Regions from separate parts of the Streptomyces sp. NPDC002640 genome, predicted to be linked through region 1. Evidence: predicted binding sites of a transcription regulator. Region 1 holds the regulator's gene; the other holds the start of a gene.
What was found. Region 1 encodes HrcA, which represses chaperone genes, less so after heat shock. Its sites were predicted from a motif close to TTNGCACTCNGNNNNNCNGAGTGCNAA; they were not measured.
Positions count from the first base shown of each region.

Region 1 (15,663 bases):
GCACGGACACGTTCGCCGCTCCCGGTCAGCCGGGGGGCCACTGCAGGCCGCGGCCGCCGAGCACGTGGGCGTGCGCGTGGAACACGGTCTGGCCGGCGCCGGACCCGGTGTTGAAGACCATGCGGTAGCTGTCCAGCTTCTCCGCCTCGGCCACGGCACGGGTCTCGCGCAGCACGTCGGCGGCGATCTCGGGGGCCTCGGCGGCGAGGGTGGCGGCGTCCGCGTGGTGCGCCTTGGGGATCACCAGGACGTGCGTGGGGGCCTGCGGGTTTATGTCCCGGAACGCCACGGTCGTATCGGTCTCCCGCACGACGTTGGCGGGGATGGTCCCCGCGACGATCTTGCAGAACAGGCAGTCGTCCTGCGGCTCCCCGGCCATGGGCCCTCCTCGTTCGTGATCGTTCACGCACGGTCATCGTAGCGTCCGGGTCCGACACCACGGGGGCGGGTGCGGAAGCCGCCCGGCCCCGCCGCCCCCGCGGGCGCGGCCGCCGCGGGAGGGCGGGGGCCGCGCCCGGGTGTCAGCCGTTCGCCTGTTCGTCCGGTGTCGGCCGGTGTCAGCCGGTGTCAGCCGGTGTCAGCCGGTGGTCACAGCGACGGCGGCGTCTTGGCGGGGGTGCGCGACAGCGCCTCCAGCGCGATCCGCACGGCCTCGTCGAGCTGCGGGTCGCGGCCCGCGACGTGGTCCTGCGGCGTGCACACCACCTCGACATCGGGGTCGACGCCGTGGTTCTCGACGCCCCAGCCGAGCTCCTCGAACCAGAACGCGTACTTGGGCTGCGTCACCAGCGTGCCGTCGACCAGCCGGTACCGGCTGTCGATGCCGACGACCCCGCCCCAGGTCCGGGTGCCGACCACCGGCCCGATGCCGAGGGCCTTGACCGCCGCGTTGACGATGTCGCCGTCCGAACCGGAGAACTCGTTGGCCACGGCGACCACGGGGCCGCGCGGCGCGTCCTGCGGGTAGCTCATCGGCCGCATCCCCCGCGGCACGTCCCAGCCGACGATCCGCCGGGCCAGCTTCTCCACGACCAGCTGCGAGGTGTGCCCGCCCCGGTTCTCCCGGACGTCGACGATCAGCCCCTCGCGGGCGACCTCGACGACCAGGTCGCGGTGGATCTGGGCCCAGCCCGCGCCCATCATGTCGGGCACGTGGAGGTAGCCGAGGCGGCCGCCGCTGAGCTCGTGGACGTGGGCCCGCCGGTCGGCCACCCAGTCGTGGTAGCGCAGCGGCTCCTCGTCGTCGGTGGGCACCACCACGGTGTGCCGGGGCGCGCCGCCGTCCGCGGGGGCGACGGTCAGCTCGACCGGCTTGCCCGCCGTGCCGGCCAGCAGCGGCCACGGCCCGCGCACCGGGTCGACGGGCCGCCCGCCGACGGCCACGATCGCGTCGCCCGGCCGCACGGCCACCCCGGGGGCGGCGAGCGGGGAACGGGCCTTGGGGTCGGAGGTCTCCGAGGGCAGCACCCGGTCGACCCGCCACCGCCCGTCCTCGTGCCGGGACACGTCGGCGCCGAGCAGGCCCTGCCGTTCGTCGCCGCCCTGGCCGGTGGGGGTGACGTAGGCGTGCGAGGTGCCGAGTTCGCCCTGCACCTCCCAGAGCAGGTCGACCAGGTCGTCGTGGGTGGCGACCCGTTCGACGACCGGCCGGTAGCGGTCCAGGACGGCCTGCCAGTCGACGCCGCCGAGGTCGGGGCGCCAGAAGTTGTCGCGCATCAGGCGGCCGGTCTCGTCGAACATCTGCCGCCACTCGGCGGCCGGGTCGACCGTCTGGTGGATCCGGCCGAGGTCCACGGTGAGTTCGTCGTCGCCGGAGACCCGCCGGTCGCCGGGCACGATCCGCAGCCGGCCGCCGCCCCACACCGCCAGCCGCCTGCCGTCACCGCTGACCGCGTAACCGTCGACGTCGTCGCCGAGGGTCTCCAGACGCAGCTGGGCCAGGTCGTAGCGTTCGAGCTCGCTCTTGGGCCCCGAGTCGTCCGGTGTGGCCCGGGAGGCGCCGAGCACGCCCTGCACGGGGTGGCGGAGCCAGAGCACGCCGTCCTTGGCGGTGCGCAGCGCGGTGTAGCGGGAGGCCTCCACCGGGAAGGGCACGATCCGGTCGGCGAGGCCCTCCGGGTCGATCCGGGTGGCGGGCGTGCCCTCGCTCTCCGGGGTCTCGTCCTTGTCGGGCGCGTCCACCGGGCGTCCGTGCCGCTGCGGGCCGAACGGGGACGGCGTGGTCGCGGCGAGGGTGATCAGGTAGGGGCGGTTGGAGCCGACGAAGGCCATGTCGAAGGCGTGCTCGTCGTAGACCGGGTCGAAGGCGCGCGCCGACAGGAAGGCGAGGTGCTTGCCGTCGGGGGTGAAGGCGGGCGAGAAGTCCCTGAACCGCAGCGGGGTCGCCTCGACCACCGACAGGTCGGCGGTGTTGGCCAGCTTGAGCTGGGCCAGCGCGCCGACGCCCGGGTGGGACCAGGCCAGCCAGGCCGAGTCGGGCGAGAACACCAGGCCGGAGCAGTCGCCGTTCTCGCTGCGGTCGACCTCGCGGACCTCGCCGCTCTCCCGCTCGACCAGCAGCACCCGTCCGTCGTGGGAGGCGACGGCGAACCGGCCGCCGTCGGGCGCCACGGTGAGCCCCAGCACCCGGCCGAGCCGTCCGCCGGCGATCCGGCGCGGGCCTCCGGCGGCGGGCCCGGTGGCGGGCGCGAACTCCAGGGCGTCCTCGCCCTCGGCGTCGGTGACCCAGACCGCCCACTCCTCGCCGTCCACCCGGAAGGCGCGGGCCAGCCGGTTGCGCACGCCCGGCTCGGCGGCCAGCGCGCGCGCCGGGCCGGAGCGGTGGGTGATCCAGTGGACCGCGCCGCGCACGGTGACGGCGCTGCCGCGGGCGGTGTGGTCGGGCGCGAACCCGCCGAGCCAGCGGGAGGGGGTGACGGGGTAGGGCTGGAGGTCGAGGCGCTGGCCGCCGAGACGGATCTCCGGACGGCGCGGCCCGGCACCGTCCAGGTCGTCCAGCAGCCACAGTTCGCCGGCCGAGACGTAGACCACGCGGCTGCCGTCGGTGGCGGCGTGCCGCGCGTAGAACACGTCGTCCCCGACCGGGGTGTGGCGGCGCAGGTCGGAGCCGTCGGCGAGGGAGGAGTACAGGGCGCCGACACCCTCGTGGTCGGAGAGGAACGCCAGGCGCTCCCCCACCCACAGGGGGTTCTCGATGTTGCCGTCGAGGTCCTCGTGGAGGCGGGCGAACTCGCCCGGCGTGTCCTCGGACTCGATCCACAGCTTGCCGGCGGTACCGCCGCGGTAGCGCTTCCACCAGGCCGCCTCGCGGCCCATCGGCGCGGAGAGCAGCACGGTGCGCGGGCCGAACGCGACGTCGCCGACGGGGCCGTACGGCAGGGTTTCCGCCGGGCCGCCGTCCAGCGGCACGGCCCGTGCCCACGAACGGCGCAGGGTGGCCTGTCCGTGCGCGGAGGTCACCAGGACCCGTCCGTCCGGGGTCCAGCCGCGGACCCGGGTGGTGGGCGCGCCCCAGTGGGTCAGCCGTCGCGCGGGGCCGCCGTCCACGGGCGCGACGTACGCCTCGGGGGCGCCGTCGCGGGTGGAGGTCCACGCGACGTGGGCGCCGTCCGGGGAGATCCGCGGGTGGTTCACCGGCTCGTTGTCGGCACTGACCCGCCAGGCACGGCCCCCGTCGAGGGGGGCGACCCAGACGTCGTCCTCGGCGGTGAACGCGACGAGGTCGCCGTGCAGGTGCGGGAAGCGGAGGTATGCGGGAGCGAGCGTCGAGGCAGACTCAGTCACCCCGTCAGCCTAAGCACCCGGGCTCCTTCCCCAACAGGGGTTTCCCGCACCCGTGCCGCCCGGCGGCACGTTTGCCCGCGGTGCGTACGGCACGCCCGCGCGGACGGCACGGGACCGCCAGGACCGCGGGACCGCTAGGACCAGCGTCCCGTGCGGCCGAGGAGGAGGGCGACCGCGGCCGTCCCCGCCGTGGAGGTCCGCAGCACGCTCCGCCCCAGCCGGTAGGCCCCCGCCCCCGCCTCCGCGAACAGCTCCAGCTCCTGCGGCGAGACCCCGCCCTCGGGGCCGACGACCAGCACGATCTCCCCCTCCGCCGGGAGGGCCGCCGTCGCCAGCGGCTCCCCGGGGTACTCCCGGTCCTCGTGCAGCACCGCCGCGAAGTCCGCCCCGGCGAGCAGCTCCGCGACCCACTTGCCGTTGGCGAGCTCCGCGACCTCGGGGAACCGGGTCCGCCGCGACTGCTTGCCGGCCTCCCGCGCCGTGGCCCGCCACTTGCCCAGCGCCTTGGCCCCCCGCTCACCGCGCCACTGCGTGATGCACCGCGCCGCCGCCCAGGGGACGATCGCGTCCACCCCGGTCTCGGTCATGGTCTCCACGGCCAGCTCGCCCCGGTCGCCCTTGGGCAGCGCCTGCACGACGGTGATCCGCGGGCTCGGCGCCGGCTCCTCCCGCACCTCGGTGAGCTGGCCGACGAGCAGCCGGTCCTTGCCCTCCGCTGCCTGGACGACGCCCTCGGTGAAGCGCCCCCGGCCGTCGGTGAGCACCACCGCCTCGCCGGGCTGGAGGCGCTTCACGGACACGGCGTGCCGGCCCTCGGGCCCCTCCAGCAGGAACGTGGGCCCGCCGGGGACGAGCTCGTCGACGACGAAGACGGGGGCGGTCACGGCGCCTCCAGGTGCGGTGGAACGGGGTGGGCGGTCGGAAAGGTACGACGGGGGCTGGAAATACCGGGAGCCGCCACGGCACGAGGTCCGCGGCGGCTCCCGGTGGGGCGCCTCAGCGCCCGTTGAACGCGTCCTTGAGACGGGAGAACAGTCCCTGCTGGCCGGGCTGGAACTGCCCGGTGGGCCGCTCCTCGCCGCGCAGCTTGGCCAGCTCGCGCAGCACCCGCTCCTGCTCCGGGTCCAGCTTGGTCGGCGTCAGCACCTCGACGTGGACGATGAGGTCACCGCGTCCGCCGCCGCGCAGGTGGGTGACGCCGCGCCCGTGCAGCGGGATCGACTGCCCGGACTGGGTGCCCGGCCGGATGTCGACCTCCTCGTGCCCGTCGAGCGTCTCCAGCGGCACCTTGGTGCCGAGCGCCGCCGCCGTCATCGGGATGGTCACCGTGCAGTGCAGGTCGTCCCCGCGCCGCTGGAACGTCTCGTGCGGCAGCTCGTGGATCTCGACGTACAGGTCGCCCGCCGGGCCGCCGCCCGGGCCGACCTCGCCCTCGCCGGCGAGCTGGATCCGGGTGCCGTTGTCCACGCCGGCCGGGATCTTCACGGTCAGCGTCCGGCGCGACCGGACCCGCCCGTCGCCCGCGCACTCGGGGCACGGGTTGGGCACGACCGTGCCGAAGCCCTGGCACTGCGGGCAGGGCCGCGAGGTCATGACCTGGCCGAGGAACGACCGCGTCACCTGGGACACCTCGCCGCGGCCGCGGCACATGTCACAGGTCTGCGCGGAGGTGCCCGGCGCGGCGCCCTCGCCGTGGCAGGTGTTGCACACCACGGCCGTGTCGACCTGGAGTTCCTTGGTGGTCCCGAAGGCCGCCTCGGTGAGCTCGACGTCCAGCCGGATCATGGCGTCCTGGCCGCGGCGGGTCCGCGAGCGCGGTCCGCGCTGCGAGGCCGTGCCGAAGAAGGCGTCCATGATGTCGGAGAAGTTGCCGAAGCCGCCGGCCCCGAAGCCGCCCGCGCCCGCGCCGGCGCCGCCGGCCTGGGAGAGCGGGTCGCCGCCGAGGTCGTAGACCTGCTTCTTCTGCGGGTCCGAGAGCACCTCGTAGGCGGCGTTGATCTCCTTGAACCGCTCCTGCGTCTTCGGATCGGGATTGACGTCCGGGTGCAGCTCGCGCGCGAGCCTCCGGAACGCCTTCTTGATCTCGTCCTGGGACGCGTCGCGGCGCACGCCGAGTACGGCGTAGTAGTCCGTGGCCACTTACGACTCCGCCAGGATCTGTCCGACGTACCGTGCCACTGCGCGTACTGCTCCCATCGTTCCCGGGTAATCCATGCGGGTCGGTCCGACCACGCCGAGCTTGGCGACTGCCTCGCCGCCCGAACCGTAGCCCACCGACACGACGGACGTGGAGTTGAGCCCCTCGTACTCGTTCTCATGACCGATACGGACGGTCATGGCCGAATCCTTCGCCTCGCCAAGGAGTTTGAGGAGCACGACCTGCTCCTCGAGGGCCTCCAGGACGGGCTGGATGGTGAGGGGAAAGTCATGTGTGAAACGGGTCAGGTTGGCGGTGCCGCCGATCATCAGCCGCTCCTCGGTCCGCTCGACGAGCGTCTCCAGCAGGGTGGAGAGCACCGAGGAGACCGTGCCGCGGTCCTCCGGGTCGAAGGCCTCCGGCAGGTCCTGCACCAGCTGCGGGACGTCGGTGAACCGGCGTCCCGTGGTCCGGCTGTTGAGCCGGGCGCGGAGGTCGGCGAGGGTGTTCTCGCCGATCGGGGCGGGGCAGTCGATCATGCGCTGCTCGACCCGGCCGGTGTCGGTGATCAGCACCAGCATCACCCGGGCCGGCGCGAGCGCCAGCAGCTCGACATGCCGCACCGCCGAACGCGTGAGCGACGGATACTGGACAACCGCGACCTGGCGGGTCAGCTGCGCCAGCAGCCGCACCGTGCGGGCCACCACGTCGTCGAGGTCGACGGCGCCGTCCAGGAAGTTCTGGATGGCCCGCCGCTCGGGCTGGGTCATCGGCTTCACGTCGGCCAGCCGGTCGACGAAGAGCCGGTAGCCCTTGTCCGTGGGGATCCGCCCCGCGCTGGTGTGGGGCTGGGCGATGTAGCCCTCCTCCTCCAGCGCGGACATGTCGTTGCGCACCGTCGCGGGGGACACACCGAGGTTGTGCCGCTCGGTGAGGGCCTTGGAGCCCACCGGCTCCTCGGTCCCGACGTAGTCCTGGACGATGGCGCGCAACACCTGCAGCCTGCGTTCACTCAGCACCGCGCACACCTCCGGATGTCGGCTCCGCCTCACCGCTTCTGCCCCTTGCGTCGACTGGCACTCTGCCTTCGCGAGTGCCAGTCGTCCTCAGCCAGTGTACGGCCGGGGGGTACGGCGCGGGCAAGGGCGGTCGCCGTGCGGTCCCGATAGCGTCGCCCCATGAGCGTGACCTGGGAAGCCCCTGGTGGGTGGGAAGACCTCGGCTGGGAGCCGCTGGCCCCCGGAGTGGGGCGGCTGCGGCTGCCGGTGTGGGACTGCACGGTGGGTCTGGTGGCGGGTGCCGAGGGGGCGTTGCTGGTGGACGCCGGTTCGAGTGTGGCGGAAGGCACCCGGATCCGCCAGGAGGCCGAGGAGCTGCTGCGGGCGGGACAGCCGGCCCCCGGTCCGGAGGGCGCCGGGCGGGGCACCGGGCGGCGGGTGACCCATGTGGCGCTCACCCACCCGCACTTCGACCACGTGCTGGGCACCTGCGTCTTCGCCGGGGCGGAGGTGTTCGCGGCGGTGGGCGCGGGCGCGCCGCTCACCTCGGACGACGGGCGGGACGCGCTGCGGTCCGACGCGGTGGCCAACGGGCTGACCGCGGAGGCGGCGGACGGCGCGCTGGAGCTGCTGACCGCGCCGGGGCACGAGGTGCACGACGACCACGTGCTGGACCTGGGCGGCGGCGTCCGGCCGCTGCTGGCCAACGTGGGGCCGGGGCACACCGCCTACGACCTCGCGGTGCTGGTGCCCGGACCGCGGCCGGTGGTGTTCTGCGGCGACCTGGTCGAGGAGTCCGGCGCCCCGCAGGCCGGCCCGGACGCGGTGCCCTCACGCTGGGCGGCGGCGCTCACCCGGCTGCTGGAGCTGGGCGGCGAGGACGCGCTGTACGTGCCGGGGCACGGGGCCGTGGTGGACGCCGCGTTCGTGCGGCGGCAGCGCGAGGAACTGTCCCGGAGGTTCGGCACGGCCTGGTGAGGCAACGGCCTGCTGAGGCGGCACGGCCTGGTGAGGCGACGGCCTGCTGAAACGGCACGGCCTGGTGAGGCGGCGCGAGGGCGTGTCGTGTACCCACCGGTCGGGATTTCTCCTATCGTCGGCCGAATGCGCCAGTACTCCGCCGACCTCACGCCGCCGTGGAAGAAGCCGAAGCCGGTGCCCGAGGTGCCGGCCGAACCCGGTCTGGTCGTGGAGGACCCGGCCACCGGGTTCTGCGGCGCCGTCGTCGGCTGCGAGGCCGGCACGGTGACCCTGGAGGACCGGCACGGCAAGCACCGCGTCTTCCCGCTGGCCCCGGCCGCCTTCCTCCTGGAGGGCCGCCCGGTGACCCTGGTCCGCGCCGCGGCGGGCGCCCCGCGCCGCCCCTCGCGCACCGCCTCGGGCTCGGTGGCCGTCCCCGGCGCCCGGGCCCGCGTGGCCCGCGCGGGCCGGATCTACGTCGAGGGCCGGCACGACGCCGAACTGGTCGAGAAGGTGTGGGGCGACGACCTGCGGATCGAGGGCGTGGTCGTGGAGTACCTGGAGGGCGTGGACGACCTGCCCGCCGTGGTCGCCGAGTTCGCCCCGGGCCCCGACGCGCGTCTGGGCGTGCTGGTGGACCACCTGGTGCCCGGCTCCAAGGAGTGGCGCATCGCGGAGGCGGTCACCAGCGAGCACGCGCTGGTCGTCGGCCACCCGTACATCGACATCTGGGAGGCGGTGAAGCCGTCCGCCCTGGGCATCGACGCCTGGCCCGTGGTCCCGCGCGGCCAGGACTGGAAGACCGGTGTCTGCCGCGCCCTCGGCTGGCCCGAGAACACCGGCGCCGCCTGGCGCCACATCCTCTCCCGCGTCCACGACTGGAAGGACCTCGAACCGGAGCTCCTGGGCCGCGTCGAGGAACTCATCGACTTCGTCACGGCCCCGGCCGGGGCCTGACCCCGCCGGGCACGCGGCCCGTCCGTGGCGAGGCCGCTCAGTCCACCAGGTCCCGCACCACCGCGTCGGCCAGGAGGCGACCCCGGAGGGTCAGCGCGGCGCGGCCGGCGGCGTAGGACTCCTCGCGCAGCAGGCCGTCCGCGAGGGCGCGGTCGGCGGCGGCGCGGCCGGCCGGGCGCAGGAGGTCCAGCGGGACGCCGTCCACCAGCCGCAGCTCCAGCAGGATCCGCTCGACGCGCCGGTCCTCGGCGGAGAGCAGTTCGCGCCCCGCCCCCGGCGAGCGCCCCTCGGCGAGCGCCGCCGCGTAGGCACCGGGGTGCTTCACGTTCCACCACCGCACGCCCCCGACGTGGCTGTGCGCGCCGGGTCCGGCGCCCCACCAGTCGGCGCCGCGCCAGTACAGCTCGTTGTGCAGGCAGCGGGCCGCGTCGGAGGTCGCCCAGTTGGAGACCTCGTACCAGTCGAACCCGGCCGCCGACAGCATCTCCTCGGCGATCAGGTACCGGTCGGCGTGCACGTCGTCGTCGGTCATGGGGACCTCGCCGCGCTTGATGCGGCGGGCCAGCCCGGTGCCCTCCTCGACGATCAGCGCGTACGCCGAGACGTGGTCGGGCCCGGCGCCGAGCGCGGCCTCCAGCGAGGCGCGCCAGTCGTCGTCCGTCTCGCCCGGGGTGCCGTAGATCAGGTCGAGGTTGACGTGGTCGAAGCCGGCCGCGCGGGCCTCGGCGACGCACTCCTCGGGGCGGCCGGGGGTGTGGGTGCGGTCCAGGATCCGCAGCACGTGGGGCCGGGCGGACTGCATGCCGAAGGACATCCGGTTGTAGCCGCCGGCGCGCAGCTCGGCCAGGTACTCCGGGCCGACGGACTCCGGGTTGGCCTCGGTGGTGACCTCCGCGTCCTCGGCGAGGCCGAACTCCTGGCGGACCGCGTCCAGCATCCGCACCAGGTCGCCGGCGGCCAGCAGCGTGGGCGTGCCGCCGCCGACGAAGACGGTGCGCACCGGGCGGGGGTCGTCGCCGAGCACCTTGCGGGCCAGGCGGACCTCCTCGGCGAGGGTGTCCGCGTAGTTGTCGCGGGAGGCCAGCACGCCGCCGCTGCCGCGCAGCTCGGTGGCGGTGTAGGTGTTGAAGTCGCAGTACCCGCAGCGGGTCGCGCAGTACGGGACGTGCAGGTAGAACCCGAGGGGGCGCGCGGCGGCGCCCTCGAGGGCGGAGGCCGGCAGCGAGCCGTCGGAGGGGACGGGTTCGCCGTCGGGAAGAGCGGAAGGCATGGGGTCCATTGTCCCCCACCGCCACGGCGTCCCGGGAAGACCGAGCCGGGGGCCCGGGCGGACCGGACCGGGTCCCGGGAAGACCGAACGCCCCGGCCTCCGGACCGCCTGGGGAAGGCGGCTCGGGGGCCGGGGCGCTGAAAAGGGTGCCGGGTCCGTACCCGCGTGGCGAACGCAGGCCGCGTACGGACCCTGGGTGCCGGCCGGGAGCGGATGAGAGAGGGCCCGCTCTGGGTCCTGCCGGCGGTCGTTCAGTCGTTCAGATCACAAACGGACCGAGGCGATTCAGCCCTGGAGGCCGGCGACCTTGGAAGCAAGCGCCGACTTCTTGTTGGCGGCCTGGTTCTTGTGGATGACGCCCTTGGAGACGGCCTTGTCCAGCTGACGCGCAGCGGCGCGCTGGTACTCGGTCGCCTTCTCGACGTCACCCGCGGCGGCGGCCTCGCGGGCCTTGCGGATCGCGGTCTTCAGAGAGGACTTGACGGCCTTGTTGCGCAGCCGGGCCTTCTCGTTGGTCTTGTTCCGCTTGATCTGGGACTTGATGTTCGCCACGAAGGAGCCTTTTCAGGTTCTTGGCACACGGGGCGGACCCCGGGGGCCGTGTGATTTTCTTGGGTGAGCCTCCCCGCACCGGACCCGGGACGAGCCCGGGCACAGGGCATGGAGACACAGCGACCCAGGCTAGCAGTCGCCCGTGGAGCGGCCCAAACCCGTCACAGGGGCCGGACCGTGGGACGATGGAGGCTGCGTACAGATCCGACCCGAGGCATAAGGCGCCTCAAGAGACAGGACCCTGCGTGCCCGCGACCCCTAACAATGTGCCCGAGCCGAGCCGTACCGACCCGGCTCTGATCCGCAACTTCTGCATCATCGCGCACATCGACCACGGCAAGTCCACGCTCGCCGACCGGATGCTCCAGCTCACCGGCGTCGTCGAGCAGCGGCAGATGCGCGCCCAGTACCTCGACCGCATGGACATCGAGCGTGAGCGCGGCATCACGATCAAGTCCCAGGCGGTGCGTCTGCCGTGGGCCCCGAACACCGGGGACCAGCAGGGCACGACGCACATCCTGAACATGATCGACACCCCCGGGCACGTCGACTTCACCTACGAGGTGTCCCGGTCCCTGGCGGCCTGCGAGGGCACCATCCTGCTCGTCGACGCCGCCCAGGGCATCGAGGCCCAGACCCTCGCCAACCTCTACCTGGCGATGGAGAACGACCTCGCGATCATCCCCGTGCTGAACAAGATCGACCTGCCGGCCGCGCAGCCCGAGAAGTTCTCCGAGGAGCTCGCCAACCTGATCGGCTGCGACCCCTCGGACGTGCTGAAGGTCTCGGCCAAGACCGGCATGGGCGTCGAGGACCTGCTGGACCGGGTCGTGGAGCGGATCCCCGCACCGGTCGGCGTCAAGGACGCCCCGGCCCGCGCGATGATCTTCGACTCGGTCTACGACTCCTACCGCGGCGTGGTCACCTACGTCCGTGTCATCGACGGCCAGCTCAACAAGCGCGAGCGCATCCGGATGATGTCGACGGGCGCCACCCACGAACTGCTGGAGATCGGCACCAACTCGCCCGAGATGCTGCCGGCCGACGGCCTCGGCGTCGGCGAGGTGGGCTACCTGATCACCGGCGTGAAGGACGTCCGCCAGTCCAAGGTCGGTGACACCGTCACGACCCTGAACAAGGGCGCCACCGAGGCGCTGGGCGGCTACAAGGACCCGAAGCCGATGGTGTTCTCGGGCCTGTACCCGCTGGACGGCTCGGACTACCCGCTGCTGCGCGACGCGCTGGACAAGCTGCAGCTCAACGACGCGGCCCTGGTCTACGAGCCGGAGACGTCCGCGGCCCTGGGCTTCGGCTTCCGCGTGGGCTTCCTGGGCCTGCTGCACCTGGACGTGATCCGGGAGCGCCTGGAGCGGGAGTTCGGCCTCGACCTGATCGCCACCGCCCCGAACGTGGTCTACCGGGTGGTCATGGAGGACGGCGGCGAGCACGTCGTCACCAACCCGAGCGAGTTCCCCGAGGGCAAGATCAACGACGTGTACGAGCCGGTCGTGCGGGCCACGATCCTCGCGCCGTCGGAGTTCATCGGCGCGATCATGGAGCTGTGCCAGACCCGTCGCGGCACGCTGCTCGGCATGGACTACCTCTCCGAGGACCGCGTCGAGATCCGCTACACGCTGCCCCTCGCGGAGATCGTCTTCGACTTCTTCGACCAGCTGAAGTCCAAGACCCGCGGCTACGCCTCGCTGGACTACGAGCCCACCGGCGAGCAGACGTCCAGCCTGGTCAAGGTGGACATCCTGCTGCACGGCGACAAGGTCGACGCCTTCTCGGCGATCACCCACAAGGACGCCGCGTACGCGTACGGCGTGCGGCTGGTCGCCAAGCTGCGCGAGCTGATCCCGCGGCAGGCGTTCGAGGTGCCGATCCAGGCCGCCGTCGGCTCCCGGGTGATCGCCCGCGAGACGATCCGCGCCATCCGCAAGGACGTCCTCGCCAAGTGCTACGGCGGTGACATCTCGCGTAAGCGGAAGCTGCTGGAGAAGCAGAAGGAGGGCAAGAAGCGGATGAAGATGGTGGGGTCCGTGGAGGTCCCCCAGGAGGCCTTCATCGCGGTGCTGTCCAGCGACGACAGCGCGTCCTCGGGCAAGGGCAAGAAGTAGGCCGGAACCGGCCGATGCGCCGGCCCGGCGTCACCGGAGGGGCCCGTCGTGTGATCACGGCGGGCCCCTTCGGCGTCCCCCAGCCGGAAGAACTGCGCAAATGCCTGCCCGTAGCCTCTTACATACCGCCGGGTCGGCCCTTACCCTGATGCCTGCTCGTCAGTTACTCGCGAGTTAATACGTTGAAAGCAGGGACACGCGAGGCCCTTGCGGGCGCGATACCAGCCAGCCCGACCACCAAGCCAGCCGCAAACCAGCCAGCCGCACCAGCAGCCGTCAGTAGTGGCCGAGCCGGCCGCACGCACTGCCGCGGGCCCCGGAGGATGTCGTGAGCGACGTACAGACCCAGATCGATAACCGTCCGCCGAGTGTGGCGAACCTCTTCCTGGAGCGCGTGGAGGCCACGCCGGAGGCGGAGGCGTACCGCTACCCGGTGCCGTCGCCCGCCGGGCAGGGCCCCGACGAGTGGCGGTCGCTCACCTGGAAGCAGGCCGCGGACCGTGTCTTCGGCATCGCGGCCGGCCTGATCGACCTGGGCGTGGCCCCGGAGGAGCGGGTGGCGCTGGCCTCGGCCACCCGTGTGGAGTGGATCCTGGCGGACCTCGGCATCCTCTGCGCGGGCGCGGCCACCACCACGGTCTACCCGTCGACCAACGCCGAGGAGTCGGCGTTCATCCTCTCCGACTCGGACAGCAAGGTGCTGATCGCCGAGGACGCCTCGCAGGTCGCCAAGGCGCTGGAGAAGAAGGCGGAGCTGCCCTCGCTCACCCACATCGTGGTGGTCGACGCCCAGGGCGTGGAGACCGACGACACGGTCCTGACGCTGGAGGACCTCGAGCGCCGCGGCGCCGCGCTGCTGGAGAAGTCCCCCGAGGCGATCAAGGAGCGGATCTCCGCGATCACCAAGGACCAGCTCGCCACCCTGATCTACACCTCCGGCACCACCGGCCGCCCCAAGGGCGTGCGCCTGCCGCACGACAACTGGGCCTACATGGCGAAGGCGATCGCCGCGACCGGCCTGGTCACCACGGACGACGTGCAGTACCTGTGGCTGCCGCTGGCGCACGTCTTCGGCAAGGTGCTGCTCTCCAGCCAGGTCGAGACGGGTCACGTCACCGCGGTCGACGGGCGCGTGGACCGGATCATCGAGAACCTGCCGGTGGTGCGGCCGACGTACATGGCGGCGGTCCCGCGCATCTTCGAGAAGGTCTACAACGGTGTGGCCGCCAAGGCCCGGGCGGGCGGCGGGGCCAAGTACAAGATCTTCCGCTGGGCGGCCGAGGTGGCCCGCGAGTACGCCAAGGTCAGCCAGGAGAACTACCGCCGCACCGGCAACGCCACCGCGCCGTTCGTGCTCTCGCTCAAGCACGAGGTCGCCGACCTGCTGGTCTACAAGAAGATCCGCGAGGCCTTCGGCGGCAACCTGCGCGCCTGCGTCTCCGGCTCGGCGGCCCTGGCCCCGGAGATCGGGTACTTCTTCGCCGGCGCCGGCGTGCACGTCCTCGAGGGCTACGGCCTCACCGAGTCCTCGGCCGCGTCGTTCGTGAACCCGGGCGAGGCCTACCGCACCGGCACCGTCGGCAAGCCGCTGCCCGGCACCGAGGTCCGGATCGCCGACGACGGCGAGATCCTGCTGCGCGGCCCCGGCATCATGCAGGGCTACCACAACCTGCCGGACAAGACCGCCGAGGTCCTGGAGGAGGACGGCTGGTTCCACACCGGCGACATCGGCGAGCTCTCCACCGACGGGTACCTGCGGATCACCGACCGCAAGAAGGACCTGATCAAGACCTCCGGCGGCAAGTACGTCGCCCCGGCCGAGGTCGAGGGCCAGTTCAAGGCGATCTGCCCGTACGTCTCCAACATCCTGGTGCACGGCGCCGACCGCAACTACTGCACGGCGCTGATCGCCCTGGAGGAGGCCGCCCTGATGGGCTGGGCCGCGGAGAACGGGCTGGCCGGCAGGTCCTACGCGGAGGTCGTCGCCCACGCGGAGACGGTGGCCATGGTCGACGGCTACGTGCAGCGGCTCAACGCGGGCCTGCAGCGGTGGCAGACGATCAAGAAGTTCCGGCTCCTGCCGCGCGACCTGGACGTGGAGCACGGCGAGATCACCCCGAGCCTGAAGCTGAAGCGGCCGGTGGTCGAGCGGGAGTACGCCCACCTCATCGAGGAGATGTACGAGGGCGCCCGCGAGGCCTGACCCGCCCGCACCACGGCGGCGGGGTCGCAGAGGGGACGTTCGGAACGCCCCGCTGCGGCCCCGCCGCCGTTCAGTTGCTCCAGGGGCAGCCGAGGCTTCGGAGGCTGCCGATGCTCCGGTGGCTACCGGTTACGGGCGGGGGGCCTGGGGGCGGGCGGCGCGGGCGATGACGTGTACCGCCTTCTCGAGGGCGTAGGCGGGGTCGTCCCCCGCTCCCTTCACGGCCGCGTCCGCGTCGGCGACGGCCCGCAGCGCCACGGACACCGCGTCCTGGGACCAGGTCCGGGCCTGCCGCTTGACGACGTCCACCTTCCACGGCGGCATACCCAGCTCGCGCGCCAGGTCGGCCGGGCGGCCGCCGCGCGCGGAGAGCAGCTTGCCGATGCCCCGCACCCCCTGGGCCAGCGCGCTGGTGATCAGCACCGGCGCGACGCCCGTGGACAGCGACCACCTCAGCGCCTCGAGCGCCTCGGCGGCCTTGCCCTCGACGGCCCGGTCGGCGACGGTGAAGCTGGAGGCCTCGGCGCGGCCGGTGTAGTACCGGCCCACGACCTCCTCGTCGATCGTGCCGTCGATGTCGGCGACCAGCTGGGAGGCTGCGGAGGCCAGCTCCCTGAGGTCGCTGCCGAGGGCGTCGACCAGCGCCTGGCAGGCCTCGGGGGTGACGGACCGCCCGGCGGCAC
Region 1 covers NZ_JBSFVZ010000015.1:92,204-107,866, forward strand. Annotated here, with positions in the region: gene ACWD3O_RS20475 (ribonuclease Z) at 1-10, opposite strand, end outside; gene ACWD3O_RS20480 (histidine triad nucleotide-binding protein) at 26-379, opposite strand; gene ACWD3O_RS20485 (S41 family peptidase) at 589-2,271, opposite strand; gene ACWD3O_RS20490 (16S rRNA (uracil(1498)-N(3))-methyltransferase) at 3,918-4,667, opposite strand; gene dnaJ (molecular chaperone DnaJ) at 4,780-5,922, opposite strand; gene hrcA (heat-inducible transcriptional repressor HrcA) at 5,923-6,939, opposite strand; gene ACWD3O_RS20505 (MBL fold metallo-hydrolase) at 7,099-7,896, shown strand; gene ACWD3O_RS20510 (DUF3097 domain-containing protein) at 8,023-8,835, shown strand; gene hemW (radical SAM family heme chaperone HemW) at 8,873-10,105, opposite strand; gene rpsT (30S ribosomal protein S20) at 10,391-10,657, opposite strand; gene lepA (translation elongation factor 4) at 10,903-12,777, shown strand; gene ACWD3O_RS20530 (AMP-dependent synthetase/ligase) at 13,106-14,980, shown strand; gene holA (DNA polymerase III subunit delta) at 15,110-15,663, opposite strand, start outside.

Region 2 (15,663 bases), on a different contig from region 1:
GCCCGCCGAACGGCCTCTTCCTGATCGCCTACGACGACCGCGACCGCCCGGTCGCCACCGGCGGCTGGCGCGCCCAGGACGAGAACGGCGAGGGCAACGACGACGGCGACGCGGAACTGAAGCGGATGTTCGTGATCGAGCAGTGCCGCGGCCTCGGCCTGGCCCGCCGCATCCTCGCGATGCTCGAGGAGGACGCCCGCGCCGCCGGCCGCACCCGCATGGTCCTGGAGACCGGCGACCAGCAGCCGGAGGCCGTCGCCCTCTACGCCTCCTCCGGCTACGACCGCTGCCGGAAGTTCGGCTACTACCGCTTCCACGAGAACAGCATCTGCATGGCCAAGCAGCTCTGAGCCCGGGCCCGAAGGCCGGCTAGGCCCCGATCCGCTGCCGGTCAGCGGATCGGGGCCTCTTCCGCGCCGGTACGACACCGCGCCGGAAACGACGAAGATCCCGTCCGATCGTGAGATCGGCGGGATCTTGTCGTGCAGTGGACCTGAGGGGATTTGAACCCCTGGCCCCCTCGATGCGAACGAGGTGCGCTACCGGACTGCGCCACAGGCCCTTGCAACGAGTGAAACTCTAGCATCCCCATCCGGGTGCTTGGCAATTTCGTCCCGGGGCGATACCCGCAGGCCGGACGCCACCTCCGGAGGCCACGCCTGGAGGCCACGCATTGAGGCCAGGTCTACTCGTTGGCCGCCCGCGGCCGGTCCCGGTCCGACTCCGCGTACTGGTCGAAGAGCGGGGTGCGTCCCCGGCCCCGGCCGCGGCGGGCGCCGGACCGGCCCCGGGACTCCGGCTGGGCCGGGGGCGGCGCGGCCGCCTCGGCGTGCCCCGCCGACTCCTCCGGCGCGGCGGGCCGCTCGTGCCGCTCCGGGTCGAGCGCGGCACGGGCCGAGCTCCACGCGTCGTCCGTGAGGTCGAGGTCGGAGGTCGCGCGGGGGGCCACCGGGGCGGTGACATAGGTCGGCAGCGGGACCGGCACCGGCTCCCAGCCGTCGGCCGGCCCCTCCTCCCGCTCCGGCTCACGCTGCTGGTCGACCCACTCGGCGTGGTCGGTCTGCTCGATCAGGGCCAGCCGGTCCGCGGCGAGGGAGGAGAGCGTGGCGGGACCCGGGTCGTGGCCCTCGTCCTCCCGCGGCGCCTCGCCCGGCCGGACGGCGGACCGCTCGACGCCGGGCCGGGGGGCCCGGGGGCCGATCCGTTCGGTGCGGCCGTCGGTGGCCGGTTCCGCGGAGGGGCGGGGACGGCGGCGGCCGCCGCGCTCCCGGTCCCGCTCACGCCCCCGCTCCCGGACGCGGCGCGCCGCCTCCTCGGCCTGACCGCGGTCCATGCGGTAGGCGAAGCGGCGGCGTTCCTGCGTGCGCAGGTAGGCGATGTAGACGCTGAGCAGCACGGCCGGTACGGCGGGCGCCCAGAGGAACGCCACTCCGCCGACCGCGGCGGCCACCGCGCCGACGGTGAAGACCATGAAGAGGACGGTGATGGTGCGGCGTCTGCGGGCCAGCACTCTGGTGCGCGCGACCCGCGCCCGCGCGACCTCCGCCTCCTCCCGCTCCGCGGCGACCCGTCCGGCCCGGTCGCCTCGGTCGGCCCGGTCGCCTCGCTCGCCCCGTTCCGCCCGCTCGCCCCGATCGACCCGCTCGCCCCGCTCGGGGCGGCCGGGTCGCCCGGCGTCCGTTCCGGCCGGCGGCTCGGCCGGCACGGGACGCCGGCGGGAGGCGGGGGGCTCCCCGCGGCGACGCTCCGGCCCGCCGGACCCGGGACCGTCCGGGGGTACGGCGAAGGCCCGGACGTCGACCGAGTCGGTCACGGCGTCCGGGTCGACCACGTCGGGCCCGGGCTCCGCCTCGTCGGCGGAGCGCGCGAGGTCCTTGGCGTAACGGCGCTCCATCCCCGCCCTTCCGGACAGCAGCCGGATGGCGGTGCTGAAGCGTTCCGTCGGACGGGCCTCGTTCAGCTCGTCCTGCCTACGGAGCCACATCGGCACCAAGTAGGCGGCCCAGGCCCCGACAATGACTGCGTAGATGAGGCCGCTGCTGCTCACAGTCACACGGTAGAGCGGTTCGGGTGAGGCCATCTGCCTATTCACCCGGTGTGTCGCACGATTCGGCTGATATTTCGAGCCTTTTACGCGACCGATGTGATCACAGGCCGCCGGAAGCGTGAATTCAGACGCCCAAACGTGATCACGTTGGACACAAATTCGAACACTTATTCAATTACCGGCGAGCGTCCTACCGTTCACCGGGTCCGGCCGCCCAACCTGGACAGACGCGTCATCATCCCTTCGGGGACCTCTTCCACGGTGAGCGCGTAGACCAGATGGTCGCGCCAGTCGCCGTCGATGTGGAGATAGCGCGGCCGCAGCCCTTCCTCGCGGAATCCGAGTTTCTCCACCACGCGCCGGCTCGGCCCGTTCTCCGGGCGAATGCAGACCTCCAGCCGGTGCAGTCCCACGGCCCGGAAGCTGTGGTCCGCGGCGAGCGCCACCGCCGTCGGCATCACCCCGCGGCCGGCCACCGCCTCGTCCACCCAGTACCCGATGTTCCCGGAGCACATGGAGCCCCAGGTGATGCTGCCCACCGTCAGCTGCCCGGCCAGCCGCCCCTGGTACTCGACGACCCAGGGCATCATCCGCCCGGCCCGCGCCTCGGAGCGCAGGTGGCGGACCATCTGCCGGAAGGTGGGCCGCTGGATGGCCGGGGCGCCCGGCAGCGGCGGCGGGATGGTGGCCTCCCAGCGGCGCAGCCACTCCCGGTTGCGCCGGTTGACCTCGCGCCAGTCGGCCTGGTCGCGCATCCGCATCGGGCGCAGCCGGACGTCTCCGTGCTCCAGGCTCACGGGCCGGACCAGGCCGTTCAGCTGGCACCCCCGGACGACGGGTGGTCACCGCCGCGGAGCTGGTCCACGGCGTGCGGGAGCAGGTCCTCCAGGACGGCGAGCCCGTCCTTCACCCCTCCGGTGGACCCGGGGAGGTTGACGATCAGGGTGGAGCCCGCGACACCGGCGATGCCCCGGGAGAGCGCGGCGGTGGGCACCTTCCCGCGGCCGTACGCGCGGATCGCCTCGGGGATGCCGGGGACCTCGTGGTCGACGACCCGGCGGGTGGCCTCGGGGGTGCGGTCGGTGGGCGAGACGCCGGTGCCGCCGGTGGTGAGGACCACGTCGTAGCCGGCCGCCACGGCGTCCCGCAGCGCGGCCTCCACCGGGTCGCCGTCGGGCACCACCACGGGGCCGTCCACGGCGAAGCCGAGCCGTTCCAGGCCGGCCGCCAGGAGCGGGCCGCCGCGGTCCTCGTAGACCCCGGCCGCGGCCCGGTTGGAGGCGGTGACGACCAGTCCCCTGCGGGCTTGGGCGAGTCCCCTGCGGGCGCGGGCGCCGGGTCCGCCGGCCGGTTCCGGAGCCGCCGTCACGCCCGCCTCCACTCGCCGGACTTGCCGCCGGTCTTCTCCTCGACGCGCACGTCGGTGATGACGGCGCCCTTGTCGACCGCCTTGACCATGTCGACCACGGTGAGCGCGGCGACGGTGACGGCGGTGAGCGCCTCCATCTCCACGCCCGTGCGGTCGGTGGTCCGCACGGTCGCGGTGATCTCCACCGCGTCGTCGGTGACCGCGAGGTCCAGCTTCACCCCGGAGAGGGCCAGGGGGTGGCAGAGCGGGATCAGTTCGGGGGTCTTCTTGGCCCCCATGATCCCGGCGATCCGCGCGGTGGCCAGGGCGTCGCCCTTGGGCACGCCCTCGCCGCGCAGCAGTTCCACCACCCGGGGGTGGACCAGGACACGGCCGCTCGCGCGGGCGGTGCGGGCGGTCACGTCCTTCCCGGAGACGTCGACCATGCGGGCGGCGCCCGCCTCGTCGATGTGGGTCAGTCGATCCTGCGTACCCATGCGGAAGGCGTCCTTCGTCGTTCAGGGCGGTCGGTCGTACGGGGCCGGGGTGCCGTGCCCCGCGTTCGGCGCTGCGCGCCACGGTACCGCCAGGACCGGCCCGTCAGCCGAGCAGGACCACCTCGACGTCCTCACCGGGCTCCACCGAGGTGACGTCCTCGGGCACCACGATCAGCGCGTCGGCCCGCGCGAGCGCGCCGACCAGGTGCGAGCTCGCCCCGCCGACCGGGGTGACCCGGTCGCCGTCGAGGCGTCCGCGCAGGAACTGGCGGCGGCCCGGCGGGGAGGAGAGCGCCCGGTCCGCGGTCAGGGCGGCGCGGACCCGCGGCCGGTGGAGCTGGTCCTCGGGCAGCCCCATCAGCGCGCGGATCACCGGCCGCACGAAGATCTCGAAGGAGACGAACGACGACACCGGGTTGCCCGGCAGCGTCAGCACCGGCGTGTGGTCCGGCCCGATCAGCCCGAAGCCCTGCGGCTTGCCGGGCTGCATGGCGACGCGGCGGAAGTCGACCCCCGGGGCGACCGGCTCGTCGTCGTCGCCGTCCACCGGCTCGGGCGCGGTGAGCGCCTCCTTGACCACGTCGTAGGCGCCCACGCTGACGCCTCCGCTGGTCACCAGCAGGTCGGCGCGGACCAGTTGGTCGTCGACGCTGGTGCGCAGCGTCTCCGCGTCGTCGGCGACCGCGCCCACCCGGTAGGCGATGGCGCCGGCCTCGCGGGCGGCGGCGGTGAGGGCGAAGCTGTTGGAGTCGTGGATCTGCCCGGCCTTCAGCGGCTCGCCGGGCGGCACGAGTTCGCTCCCGGTGGAGAGGACCACGACCCGCGGGCGCGGGTGGACCTTGGCCGTCGCCCGGCCCACGGAGGCGAGCAGGGCGAGCTGCGCCGGTCCCAGCACGGTGCCCGCGGTGAGGGCCCGGTCGCCGGCCTTCATGTCGCTGCCGGCCCGGCGGACGTGCGCCCCGGCCTCGGCGGGCCGGTGCACCCGGACCTGGCCGGAGGCGCCCTCGGGCGCCCGGCTGCGGGCACGCATGCCGGTGGCCGGCCCGGCCCCGAGACCCCCGTCGGTCCATTCGACGGGGACGACGGTCTCGGCACCGGGCGGCAGGGGCGCGCCGGTCATGATGCGGGCGGCCTGCCCCGGGCCCACCCGCAGCCCGGGCTCCTGGCCGGCCGCCACGTCCCCCACCACGTCGAGCACGGCGGGGAACTCCTCGCTCGCGCCCTCGACGTCCGCGACGCGGACCGCGTAGCCGTCCATCGAGCTGTTGTCGAACGGCGGCAGCGCGACCGGGACCGTCACGTCCTCGACGAGGACACACCCCTGGGCGTCGAGCAGTTGCAGCTCGATCGGCTCCAGGGGGCGGACGGTGGAGAGGATGTCCTCGAGGTGCTCCTCCACCGTCCACAGACGGTCCGCCTGCGCACGGTCCGCCTGTGCACGGTCCTGGTCCGGCGTGGTGCTGCGGGGCGCGGTGGTGCTCAAGTCCGTTACATCTCCTCGGCTACGAATCGGCGGAGCCAGGTCCGGAAGTCCGGTCCCAGGTCCTCACGTTCGCATGCCAGTCGGACAATCGCACGCAGATAGTCGCCACGGTCGCCGGTGTCATAGCGGCGGCCCTTGAAGACGACGCCGTGGACGGGGCCGGCGATGGACTCGTCGGCCGCCAGGTGCTGGAGGGCGTCGGTCAGCTGGATCTCTCCGCCGCGGCCGGGCTCGGTGCGGCGCAGCACGTCGAAGATGCCCGGGTCAAGCACGTACCGGCCGATGACGGCGTAGGCGGAGGGCGCGTCGGACGGGTCCGGCTTCTCGACCAGGCCGGTCACCCGGGTCACGTCGGCGTCCTTGGTGTACTCGACGGCGGCACAGCCGTAGAGGTGGATCTGGGCCGGGTCGACCTCCATCAGCGCGATGACGCTGCCGCCGTACTCCGCCTGCACGTCGATCATGCGGGCCAGCAGCGGGTCGCGCGGGTCGATGAGGTCGTCGCCGAGGAGCACGGCGAACGGCTCGTCACCGACGTGCGGGGCGGCGCAGAGCACGGCGTGGCCGAGGCCCCGGGGGTCGCCCTGGCGGACGTAGTGGATGGTGGCGAGGTCCGTGGGCTCCTGGACCCGGGCCAGCCGGTCGCTGTCGCCCTTGCGTTCGAGGGCGTTCTCCAGTTCGTAGTTGCGGTCGAAGTGGTCCTCGAGCGGGCGCTTGTTGCGGCCGGTGACCATCAGCACGTCCCGCAGGCTGGCCTGGACGGCCTCCTCGACGACGTACTGGATCGCCGGCTTGTCGACGACCGGGAGCATCTCCTTGGGCGTCGCCTTGGTGGCCGGAAGGAACCGCGTGCCGAGACCGGCCGCCGGGATGACAGCCTTACTGATCCGAGGATGTGCCTTCATCATGTTCGCAACCATATCCATTGAGTTGTACGGAATCGGGAGCTCCATTCGATTCCGCGTCATATGGCTGCATTCGGGGGGAAAACAGAACCGTTCGTGCGGCGGTGGAGCGTCGGGCCGGGCAGGAAGAGGTGGACAGTGGCGAACGACAGTGCCAAAGAAATGTTGCGCGCGGAGATCCTCCGGGCGAGGAGAAGGTTGCCGGAGGGCGAGCGCCGGGAGGCGGAACGCGCGCTGACCGCGCGGGCGCTGGAGCTGCCGGCGGTGGCGGGGGCGAAGGTGGTCGCCGCGTACGTCTCGGTGGGCTCCGAGCCGGGGACCCGGACGCTGCTGGACGCGTTGCGGGAACGGGGGGTGCGGGTGCTGCTGCCGGTGCTGCGGGAGGACGACGACCTCGACTGGGGCGTCTACGAGGGCCCGGGGTCGCTGGTGGAGGTCCCGCTGGGGGCGGGGCGGATGACGCTGCTGGAGCCGGGGGGCGCGCGGGCCGGGGTGGACGCGGTCCTCGACGCGGACGTGGTGCTGCTGCCCGGTCTCGCGGTGGACCGCCGCGGGATGCGGCTGGGCCGGGGCGGCGGTTCCTACGACCGGGTGCTCGCGCGGCTCGACGCGGCGGGGGCGGCTCCGGCGTTGGTGGTCCTCCTCCACGACACCGAACTCCGCGACACCGTCCCCACCGACCCCCACGACCGCCCCGTCACCACCGCCCTCACCCCCTCCGCCGTCCACCACTTCCCCTGACGCCCACCTGCTCGAGCGAAGCCGAGGGCCGCGAAGACCACGGGGCGGCTCCCTGGGAGGGAGCCGCCCCGTGGAGGCGAAGGAAGCGGGGGTTACGGCTTGAGGGTGAGCGTGTCCTTCGTGGCCCGCTCCACCGCGGCCTCGGAGAACGCCCAGTCGTACAGCTCCCCCTTCACCCACGCGTCCGTCTGATCCACGTAGTGCGAGCTGTACGCGTGACCCGACGCGCCGGTGAGGTTGATCCACTTCGACTTGTCGAGGTCGCCGAGGTTCACGACCATCCGCATGGACGGCACCCAGACCACCCCGTACCCGCCGGCCGCGTTCCACCCGGTCGCGTTGACGGTGGACTCGCCGCCGCCCAGCTCCCAGGGCCCGCGGTTGAGCATGTGCTGCAGGAAGCCGGGACCGGCCGTGCCCATGGTCTGGTTCTTGAGGTACAGCGTGTGCAGCCGGCCCCAGCTCCAGGTGTCCATGTTCTTGCCGAGCTTGGCGGTCAGCTCCCAGCGCGCGTCGATCATCGCCCGCCGCAGCAGCTCGTCGCGGTTGTCCGCCGAGGGCCGCCCGCTGGCCGTCTCGCCGGTGGTCCACCACGCGCTGTCCGGCTCGTCCAGCAGCTCGCGCACGACCTCGAACCACCGGTCGCCGCCGTCCGGCTGCGCCTGCGTGGCGCTGCGCTGCCCGCACTCGCGGACCTTGCCGGCCTCCTCCGCGGGCCCGGTGGTGTTCACCGGCTCCACCCACAGGCACTGGCCCTCGACCCGCAGCTCCTTCGGCAGCTTGTTGCCGAACGCCAGCCGCAGCAGGTTCCGCCACACCGCGTTGAAGTACGCGGCCGCCGCCGAGTCCGGCGTCTGGGTGCGGTCCCAGTGCTCCAGCAGTTCCTGCGCGTCGCGGACGTCCTCGTCCTCGGGGTCGATCTTCAGCAGCTCGGGCACCAGCAGCTTGGCGATCTCGCTGCTGCTGTCCATCTGCATCTCGCGCATGTCCTCGGTCGAGATCTTCCCGCCGCCCTCGGTCTTCGCCTTGATCAGGTCGTTGATCCGCTGGCTGCGCGCGCCGTAGGACCAGTCGCCGGTGAGCAGGTACGGGTACTTCTCCTCGTCGACGACGGCCTGGTTGGCGGTGACGATGTAGCCGCGCTCCGGGTTGTACTCGTAGGGCAGCTCGTCCTGGTCGATCCAGCCGGTCCAGCGGGAGCCGGAGTCCCAGCCGGGCGCCGGCAGCGAGCCGTCGTGGCCCTCGGCGCGGACCGGGATGCGGCCCGGCAGCTGGTAGCCGATGTTCTTGCGGTCCGCGTAGACCAGGTTCTGCGAGGGCACCTCGAACAGCGCGGCGGCGGCCCGGAAGTCCTCCCAGTTCCCCGCGGTGTTCATCGCGAAGACGGCGTCCATGGTGCGGCCCGCGTCGAGCGCGGTCCACCGCAGCGAGACGCCGTAGCCGTCGCCCCGGTCCGGTGAACCGGAGCCGACGCCGGCCTTCTTGCCGACCTGGACCAGCTCGTCGTCGCGGTCGGAGAGCAGCGGCCCGTTGTTGGTCTCCCGGACGACGATCTTCTTGTCGGATCCGCCGGCGACCTTGATGGTCTCCTCGCGGGTCCGGAACGGGACCGTCTTGCCGTCGTACTGGTAGCCCTCGGGGCTGACCTTCTGCAGGTACAGGTCGCTGACGTCGACGCCGGAGTTGGTGAAGCCCCAGGCGATCTCCTGGTTGTGGCCGATGATCACACCGGGCATGCCGGAGAAGGTGTACCCGGAGACGTCGTACCGGCAGTTCTCGGAGACGGTGCGGCAGTGCAGGCCCATCTGGTACCAGACCGAGGGCAGCGCGGGCGACAGGTGCGGGTCGTTGGCCAGCAGGGGAGCGCCGCCCACCGTGTGCTCGCCGGAGATCACCCAGGAGTTGGACCCGATGCCGTTGCCGTTGACGCCGACCGCGGTGGGCAGCTTCTCCAGCGCGCCGTAGAGCCCGGCGAGCTGCGACTGCAGCCCGGCCGCGTCCTCGGCCGCGACGCCCGGCAGGCCGGCCGCCGCGCCGCCCTGCGCGCCCTCGGCCGCCGTGGCGCCCTGGTCCCAGGTGCCGGTCGCCTCGGAGTAGGCGCCCTCCTGCACGATCGGCTTGTTCCGCTCGAACGGGTAGCCCGGGTACAGGTCGGCGATCTGCTCCGCGTCGAGGCGGCTGGTGAGCAGCGAACGGTCGATCTCGTCCTGCATGTTGCCGCGCAGGTCCCAGGCCATCGCCTTCAGCCAGGCCACCGAGTCGACCGGGGTCCACGGCTCGGGCGTGTAGTCGCCGGTGAGCGCCAGCGCCGCGTACTCGAGGGAGAGTTCGTCGGCGGCCTTGCCGTCCAGGTAGGCGTTGACACCCTTGGTGTACGCCTGGAGGTACTTCTTGGTGGAGGCCGACAGCTTCTTGTCGTACTCCTGCTGCGCGACGCGGCGCCAGCCGAGGGTGCGCAGGAACTCGTCGGTGGAGACCTGGCTCGCGCCGAACATCTCGGACAGGCGGCCCGCGGTCAGGTGGCGGCGGACGTCCATCTCGTAGAAGCGGTCCTGCGCCTGGACGAAGCCCTGCGCCATGAACAGGTCTTCCTCGGAGTCGGCGTACACGTGCGGCACACCCTGGCCGTCGCGCCGCACCTCCACCGGGCCGGACAGGCCCTTGAGGGTCAGCGCACCGCTGGTCTGCGGGAACGAGGCACGGACGGTGCTGACCGTCCAGTACCCGCCGTAGACCAGGCCGCCTATGAGCGCCAGGACGAGGAGCAGGACCAGGAGTCGGGCTTTGCGCCCCTTCTTCCTGCCGGACCTGCCGGACTGCTGACCGGAAGAGGCGGTGGTGTTGGGGGGCATCGCTGTCCTTGCTGTCCTCACGCGAGCGGCGGGGCGGGCGGTGGTCAGTTCTGGGCGCGGCGACGGAGGCCCGTCGTCGCGCTGGAGCAACGATAGGCGCACGGGGCGCGGCGGCTTGACGCGGCGTCTGTGAACCCGTGGCATCGGGCGAGCGGGGTGTCCGCTTCGTCCCGGTGCGATCCCCGGCCGGGGCGTCCGCGGGGCACCGGAAGTGAAGAACCGCGTCAAGAAAGCGTCAAGAGTTAGGTAAGGTAACGAAAGACTTACCGCTGGGCGTACCGCTGGATGCGTTCGCCGCTCGACGCACGCACCGCTCGACGCACCCGTTCGCGCACCTGCGCGCACACCCCGGCTTCGCACGCACGCCTCGCTGCACGCCTCGTCCGCACGCACGCCTCGGAGGGAAGGGAAGGCCGCCACTGACTGTCGACCACCTCAACCAGCTTCTGCTCGGCGCCTCACTCGTCCTCCTGGTGGCGGTGGCCGCCGTGCGCGTGTCCTCGCGCAGCGGACTCCCCAGCCTGCTGATCTACCTCGGCATCGGCATCGCGCTGGGTTCCGACGGCATCGCGGGCATCGAGTTCGACAACGCCGCGCTGACCCAGGTCATCGGCTACGCCGCCCTGGTCGTGATCCTCGCCGAGGGCGGACTCGGCACCAAGTGGGGCCAGATCAAACCGGTGCTGCCGTCCGCCGCCGTTCTCGCCTCGCTCGGCGTGGCCATCAGCGTCGCGGTGACCGCCGCGGCCGCCCACTACCTGGCGGGACTGGAGTGGCGACAGGCACTGATCGTGGGCGCGGTGGTCTCCTCGACCGACGCGGCGGCGGTCTTCTCGGTGCTGCGCCGCATACCGCTGCCGTCCCGCATCACCGGCACCCTGGAGGCCGAGTCCGGCTTCAACGACGCCCCGGTGGTCATCCTGGTCGTCTCCTTCTCCACAGCCGGACCGGTGGAGCACTGGTACCTGCTGCTCGCCGAGATGGCGATGGAGCTGGCGATCGGCGCGGCCGTCGGCCTCGCGGTGGGCTGGCTGGGCGCCTGGGGGCTGCGCCGGGTCGCGCTGCCCGCCTCCGGTCTCTACCCGATCGCCGTGATGGCGATGGCGGTGACCGCCTACGCGGCGGGCGCGATGGCGCACGGCAGCGGATTCCTCGCCGTCTACCTGGCCTCGATGGTGCTGGGCAACGCCCGGCTGCCGCACCATCCGGCCACCCGCGGCTTCGCGGACGGGCTCGGCTGGATCGCGCAGATCGGCATGTTCGTGCTGCTCGGACTCCTGGTCAACCCGCGTGAGCTGGGCGACGACATCCTGCCCGCACTGGTCATCGGCCTGGTCCTCACCATGGTGGCCCGGCCGCTGAGCGTCTTCGCCTGCCTGTCGCCGTTCCGGGTGCCCTGGCGGCAGCAGACGCTGATGTCCTGGGCCGGGCTGCGGGGCGCGGTACCCATCATCCTGGCCACCATCCCGATGGTGGGCGGGGTCGAGGGCAGCCGGCGGATCTTCAACATCGTCTTCGTGCTGGTCGTGGTCTACACGCTGATCCAGGGCCCGACACTGCCCTGGCTGGCCCGCAAGTTGCGGCTGGGCGACGACAACGAGGCCGCCGACCTGGGCATCGAGTCGGCGCCGCTGGAGCGGCTGCGCGGGCATCTGCTGTCGCTGACCGTGGACAAGGACTCCCGCATGCACGGCGTCGAGGTGAGCGAGCTCCGGCTGCCGGAGGGCGCCTCGGTGACCCTGGTGGTCCGGGGCGGCGACTCCTTCGTCCCGTCGCCGACCACGGTGCTGCAGCGGGGGGACGAGCTGCTGGTGGTCGCCACCGACCGGGTCCAGGACGCCGCCGAGCGACGGCTGCGGGCGGTCGCCCGGGGCGGCAAGCTGGCGGGATGGCTGGGGACGTCCGGGGCCGCGCGGTGAGGATCCTCGCGGCCCGCCTGGACGGGCGGTGCGGTTCGGGCGTCGCCCGGGCGGCGTCCGCGCGGCGTCCGCGCGGCGTCCGCGCGGCGTCCGGGCGGCGTCCGGTGGCAGTGGTTTCGGTCACCGGACGGGGTGCGGCAGTGGACTGACGGCCAGGAATGCGTCAAGATGGATCGTCGTTAGCACTCATCGAGTGAGAGTGCCAGGAGGAAGACAGTGCCGACGTACCAGTACCAGTGCACCGAGTGCGGCGAGGGCCTCGAGGCGGTGCAGAAGTTCACCGACGATGCCCTGACCGAGTGCCCCAACTGCCAGGGCCGCCTGAAGAAGGTGTTCTCGGCCGTCGGCATCGTCTTCAAGGGCTCCGGCTTCTACCGCAACGACAGCCGCGGCTCGTCGTCCAGCAGCTCGCCGGCTGCGAAGTCCGGCGCCTCGTCCTCGAGCTCCACCAGCTCCTCGAGCTCGAGCTCGTCGACCTCTTCGACGTCCACCGCGTCGTCGACGTCCACGGCCTCCGCCTCCACGGCCTCGTCGAGCAGCAGCTCGGCCGCCTGACGCACGCCGTTCCGGGCCCCGCGCGCCCTCGCTCCGTCGAGGCCGCGCGGGGCCTTCGGCTTGTCGGGGGTACGGCGGGGCGGGCGCGGGGCGGGGCGGGTGTTCGTGGACGCGGGGGGGCCTGTGCGCGGCGGGCGGCTGCGCGGGGGTGGAAGCCTGTGCGCGGCGGGCGGCTGTGCGGGGCGGCGGTGGGCTTCCGAGGCCGGGGCAGGGGCAGGGCAGGGGTTTCGGGCCTGTTCCCCGGTCGTGGCCGAGGGCCTAGGGTGCGGGCCATGGTGAACACGGTGAGTGCCGAGATAGGCGTGATCGGCGGGTCCGGCTTCTACTCGTTCCTCGAGGACGTGACCAAGGTCGCGGTGGAGACGCCCTACGGGCCGCCCAGTGACTCCCTGTTCGTCGGCGAGGTCGCCGGCCGCCGGGTGGCCTTCCTCCCCCGGCACGGCCGCGGGCACCACCTGCCGCCGCACCGGATCAACTACCGCGCCAACCTCTGGGCGCTGCGGTCCCTGGGCGTCCGGCAGGTCCTCGGCCCCTGCGCGGTGGGCGGGCTGCGCCCGGAGTACGGTCCCGGCACGCTGCTCGTCCCCGACCAGATCGTCGACCGCACCAAAGCACGCGCCGACACCTACTTCGACGGCCTTCCGCTGCCCGACGGCACGATCCCGCACGTCGTCCACGTCTCGCTGGCCGACCCCTACTGCCCCGCCGGACGCGCGCTGGCGCTGAAGGCCGCGCGCGGACGTGAGTGGGAGGCGGTGGACGGCGGCACGCTCGTGGTGGTCGAGGGGCCCCGCTTCTCCTCCCGCGCCGAGTCCCGCTGGCACGCCGCCCAGGGGTGGTCGGTGGTCGGCATGACGGGGCATCCGGAGGCGGCGCTCGCCCGTGAACTGGAGCTCTGCTACACCTCGCTGACCCTGGTCACGGACCTGGACGCGGGCGCGGAGACCGGCGAGGGCGTCTCGCACGAGGAGGTGCTGCGGGTGTTCGGGGCCAACGTGGACCGGCTGCGGGACCTCCTCTTCGACGTGGTGGCGGCGCTTCCGGCGACGGACGGGCGGACCTGCCTCTGCGCCCGGGCGCTGGGCGGCGCGGACCCGGGGTTCGCGCTGCCGTAACCCTCCCGGGTGACCTGTGGACAACGGTGGCGAAAGGCCGTCCACAGGCTTCGGCAGGCCTTGACGACAGCGGTCAGGCTGGGGCCATGAACGAGTACTTCGGCCCCGTCGGCGGGGCGTCTCCGTCCATGTCCACCCGTCCTCCGCTCCCTTCCGGCACCGGTTCCCTCCCCGCGGCCCCGCGGTGGTACGGGCCGGGTGGTGTGCCCGCGCCCGGGAGCGTCCCGCCGTTCGCCCCGCTGCGCGTGACCGGTGGCCGGTTCGGCGCGGGCCGGCCGGCCAGGGCCTGGCCCCGGGTGGCGGCCGCCGTGCTCACGGCGGCGGTGGTGACCGCCCTGGCCCCCGGCCCCACGGCTCCGGCCTCCCCGACCGCCTCTCCCGCCTCGCACGCGCGGCCGGGGGGCGTTCCGCCGCCGGCCGGGCCGCCCCGGGTGCGGGCGCCGGTCCGGCTCGCCGATCCGGCCGTCGCGGGCCTGCTGCGTGCCGGGGACCTGGTCGACGTGATCGCCGCGGGACCTCAGGGGCGTCCTCGGGTGCTGGCGCGGGAGGCGCGGGTCGCCCTGACCCCTCGCTCAGGGGGCGTGGACACGGCGGGTGGGGCGCTCGTGGTGCTCTCCGTGCCCCGGCCCACCGCGGTGCGCCTGCTGGGCACGGCGCCCGAGGACCGGCTCGCGGTGGCGCTCAGGGGCGGGCCGTGAGCGGGCGGCGGTCAGAGGTGGTGCGGCGGCTTCTCGTCGAGGAAGCGGCGGAGGTCGGCGGCGGCGTCCTCGCCGCGGGGGCGCTCGCCCCAGCCGCGGTCGGTGTCGTCCGAGCTCTGCCGGTCCAGCGGGTCGTCGAAGACCAGCGCGGCCTTCGGCGCGCGCGGCTCGGCCCGGTCGGCACGGTCGGTGCCGTCGGTGTCGTCGGTGCCAGCGGTGCCGTCGGTGCCAGCGGTGCCGTCGGTGCCAGCGGTGCCGTCGGCGTCCCGGCCGGCGTCGGCGCCCCGGCTGTCTTCGCGGTCCCGGCTGCTGTCGCGAGGTTCGGAGGGCGCGCCGTCGGAGGAGGAACTCATCCGTCCAGACTACGACCGGCGTGCGCCCCCGGCGGCAGGCAACCCGGACACCCGCTCCCGCGTCTCTACAACCGTACGTTTTCTCGGTTCCCGGACATGATGTCCGACGGAGGGGCTACGGTATGCACCCACAAGGTGACAAGCAGCGACGCTGGGAGCACCCTTGAGCGTTCCGTACGAGACGGCGGCGTATCCGGAGGAGCATCTGGAACGGCTCCTCGGCCGCGCCCTGAACTCCTTCGAACTGCCGGACGAGGTCCTGACCCGGCTGTGCTCCGCGCTGGCGTACGACGGCTCGCTGCAGTCCGCGCACCACAGCGCCGGCCTCTACCGGGAGACCCACCGCCACACCTGGCTGCTCGGCGACGGCTCGGCACTGACCCTGTGGGAGCTGGTCCACAACACGGCCCCGGGAGGCCTGCGGCACGAGGTCTACGCGGACGAGGAGGAGCTCTCCACGGCCGTGGCCCGGCTGCCGCTGCCCGCCGACGAGCCGGTCCTGGCACCGCTGGACACGCTGCGGCTGCCGCCGTTGCGGCTGCCTCCGGCGGAGGCCTTCGACCCGCCGTACGCGCCGGACGACTCGGCGGACCACCTGCGTCGGCTGATGCGGCGCGCGGAGAACCCGGACCGGCCCGGGCCCGAGGTGACCTCCGCGCTGCGCACGGCCTACGCGCACGAGATCTCCCAGGCCTTCGGCCCGCCCTGCCGGACGGGCACCGGGCTGTGCCTGTCCCTCTACGAGCACGCCTTCCTGCTTCCGGGCGGACGGCGGGCCTCCCTGTGGGAGGTCGAGCACACGGCGACGCCGGACGGGCGCCACATGTGCGAGGTCTACCCGACGGAGACCGCGGCGCGGGCGGCCATGGAGCGGCGCGTCGGCCCGTAGCGTTCCGGGCACGTGTCGGGCTCGGCGTTCCGGGACCGGCGTTCCGGCGCGGGGACCGCCGTTCAGAGCCGTTTCTCGAACCAGGCCACGTCCCAGTAGCGGCCGAACTTCCGGCCCACCTCACGGAAGACCCCGACCGGCTCGAAGCCGAACCGGCGGTGCAGCCTCTCGGAAGGCTCGTTCGGCGGCACGATGCCCGCGTAGGCCCGGTGCACGTCCTCCGCGGCCAGCGCCTCGAACAGCGCCCCGTACAGCAGCGCG
Region 2 covers NZ_JBSFVZ010000003.1:169,829-185,491, forward strand. Annotated here, with positions in the region: gene ACWD3O_RS05455 (GNAT family N-acetyltransferase) at 1-350, shown strand, start outside; tRNA gene ACWD3O_RS05460 (tRNA-Ala) at 489-562, opposite strand; gene ACWD3O_RS05465 (hypothetical protein) at 686-2,047, opposite strand; gene ACWD3O_RS05470 (GNAT family N-acetyltransferase) at 2,245-2,844, opposite strand; gene ACWD3O_RS05475 (MogA/MoaB family molybdenum cofactor biosynthesis protein) at 2,862-3,341, opposite strand; gene moaC (cyclic pyranopterin monophosphate synthase MoaC) at 3,413-3,892, opposite strand; gene glp (molybdotransferase-like divisome protein Glp) at 3,996-5,375, opposite strand; gene galU (UTP--glucose-1-phosphate uridylyltransferase GalU) at 5,381-6,283, opposite strand; gene ACWD3O_RS05495 (5-formyltetrahydrofolate cyclo-ligase) at 6,443-7,021, shown strand; gene ACWD3O_RS05500 (penicillin acylase family protein) at 7,114-9,873, opposite strand; gene ACWD3O_RS05505 (potassium/proton antiporter) at 10,293-11,792, shown strand; gene ACWD3O_RS05510 (FmdB family zinc ribbon protein) at 12,009-12,347, shown strand; gene ACWD3O_RS05515 (S-methyl-5'-thioadenosine phosphorylase) at 12,620-13,462, shown strand; gene ACWD3O_RS05520 (hypothetical protein) at 13,549-14,160, shown strand; gene ACWD3O_RS05525 (hypothetical protein) at 14,172-14,513, opposite strand; gene ACWD3O_RS05530 (DUF6227 family protein) at 14,677-15,402, shown strand; gene ACWD3O_RS05535 (N-acetyltransferase family protein) at 15,465-15,663, opposite strand, start outside.
Region 2: the regulator HrcA is predicted to act here: its motif matches at 11,972-11,998, upstream of ACWD3O_RS05510 (FmdB family zinc ribbon protein).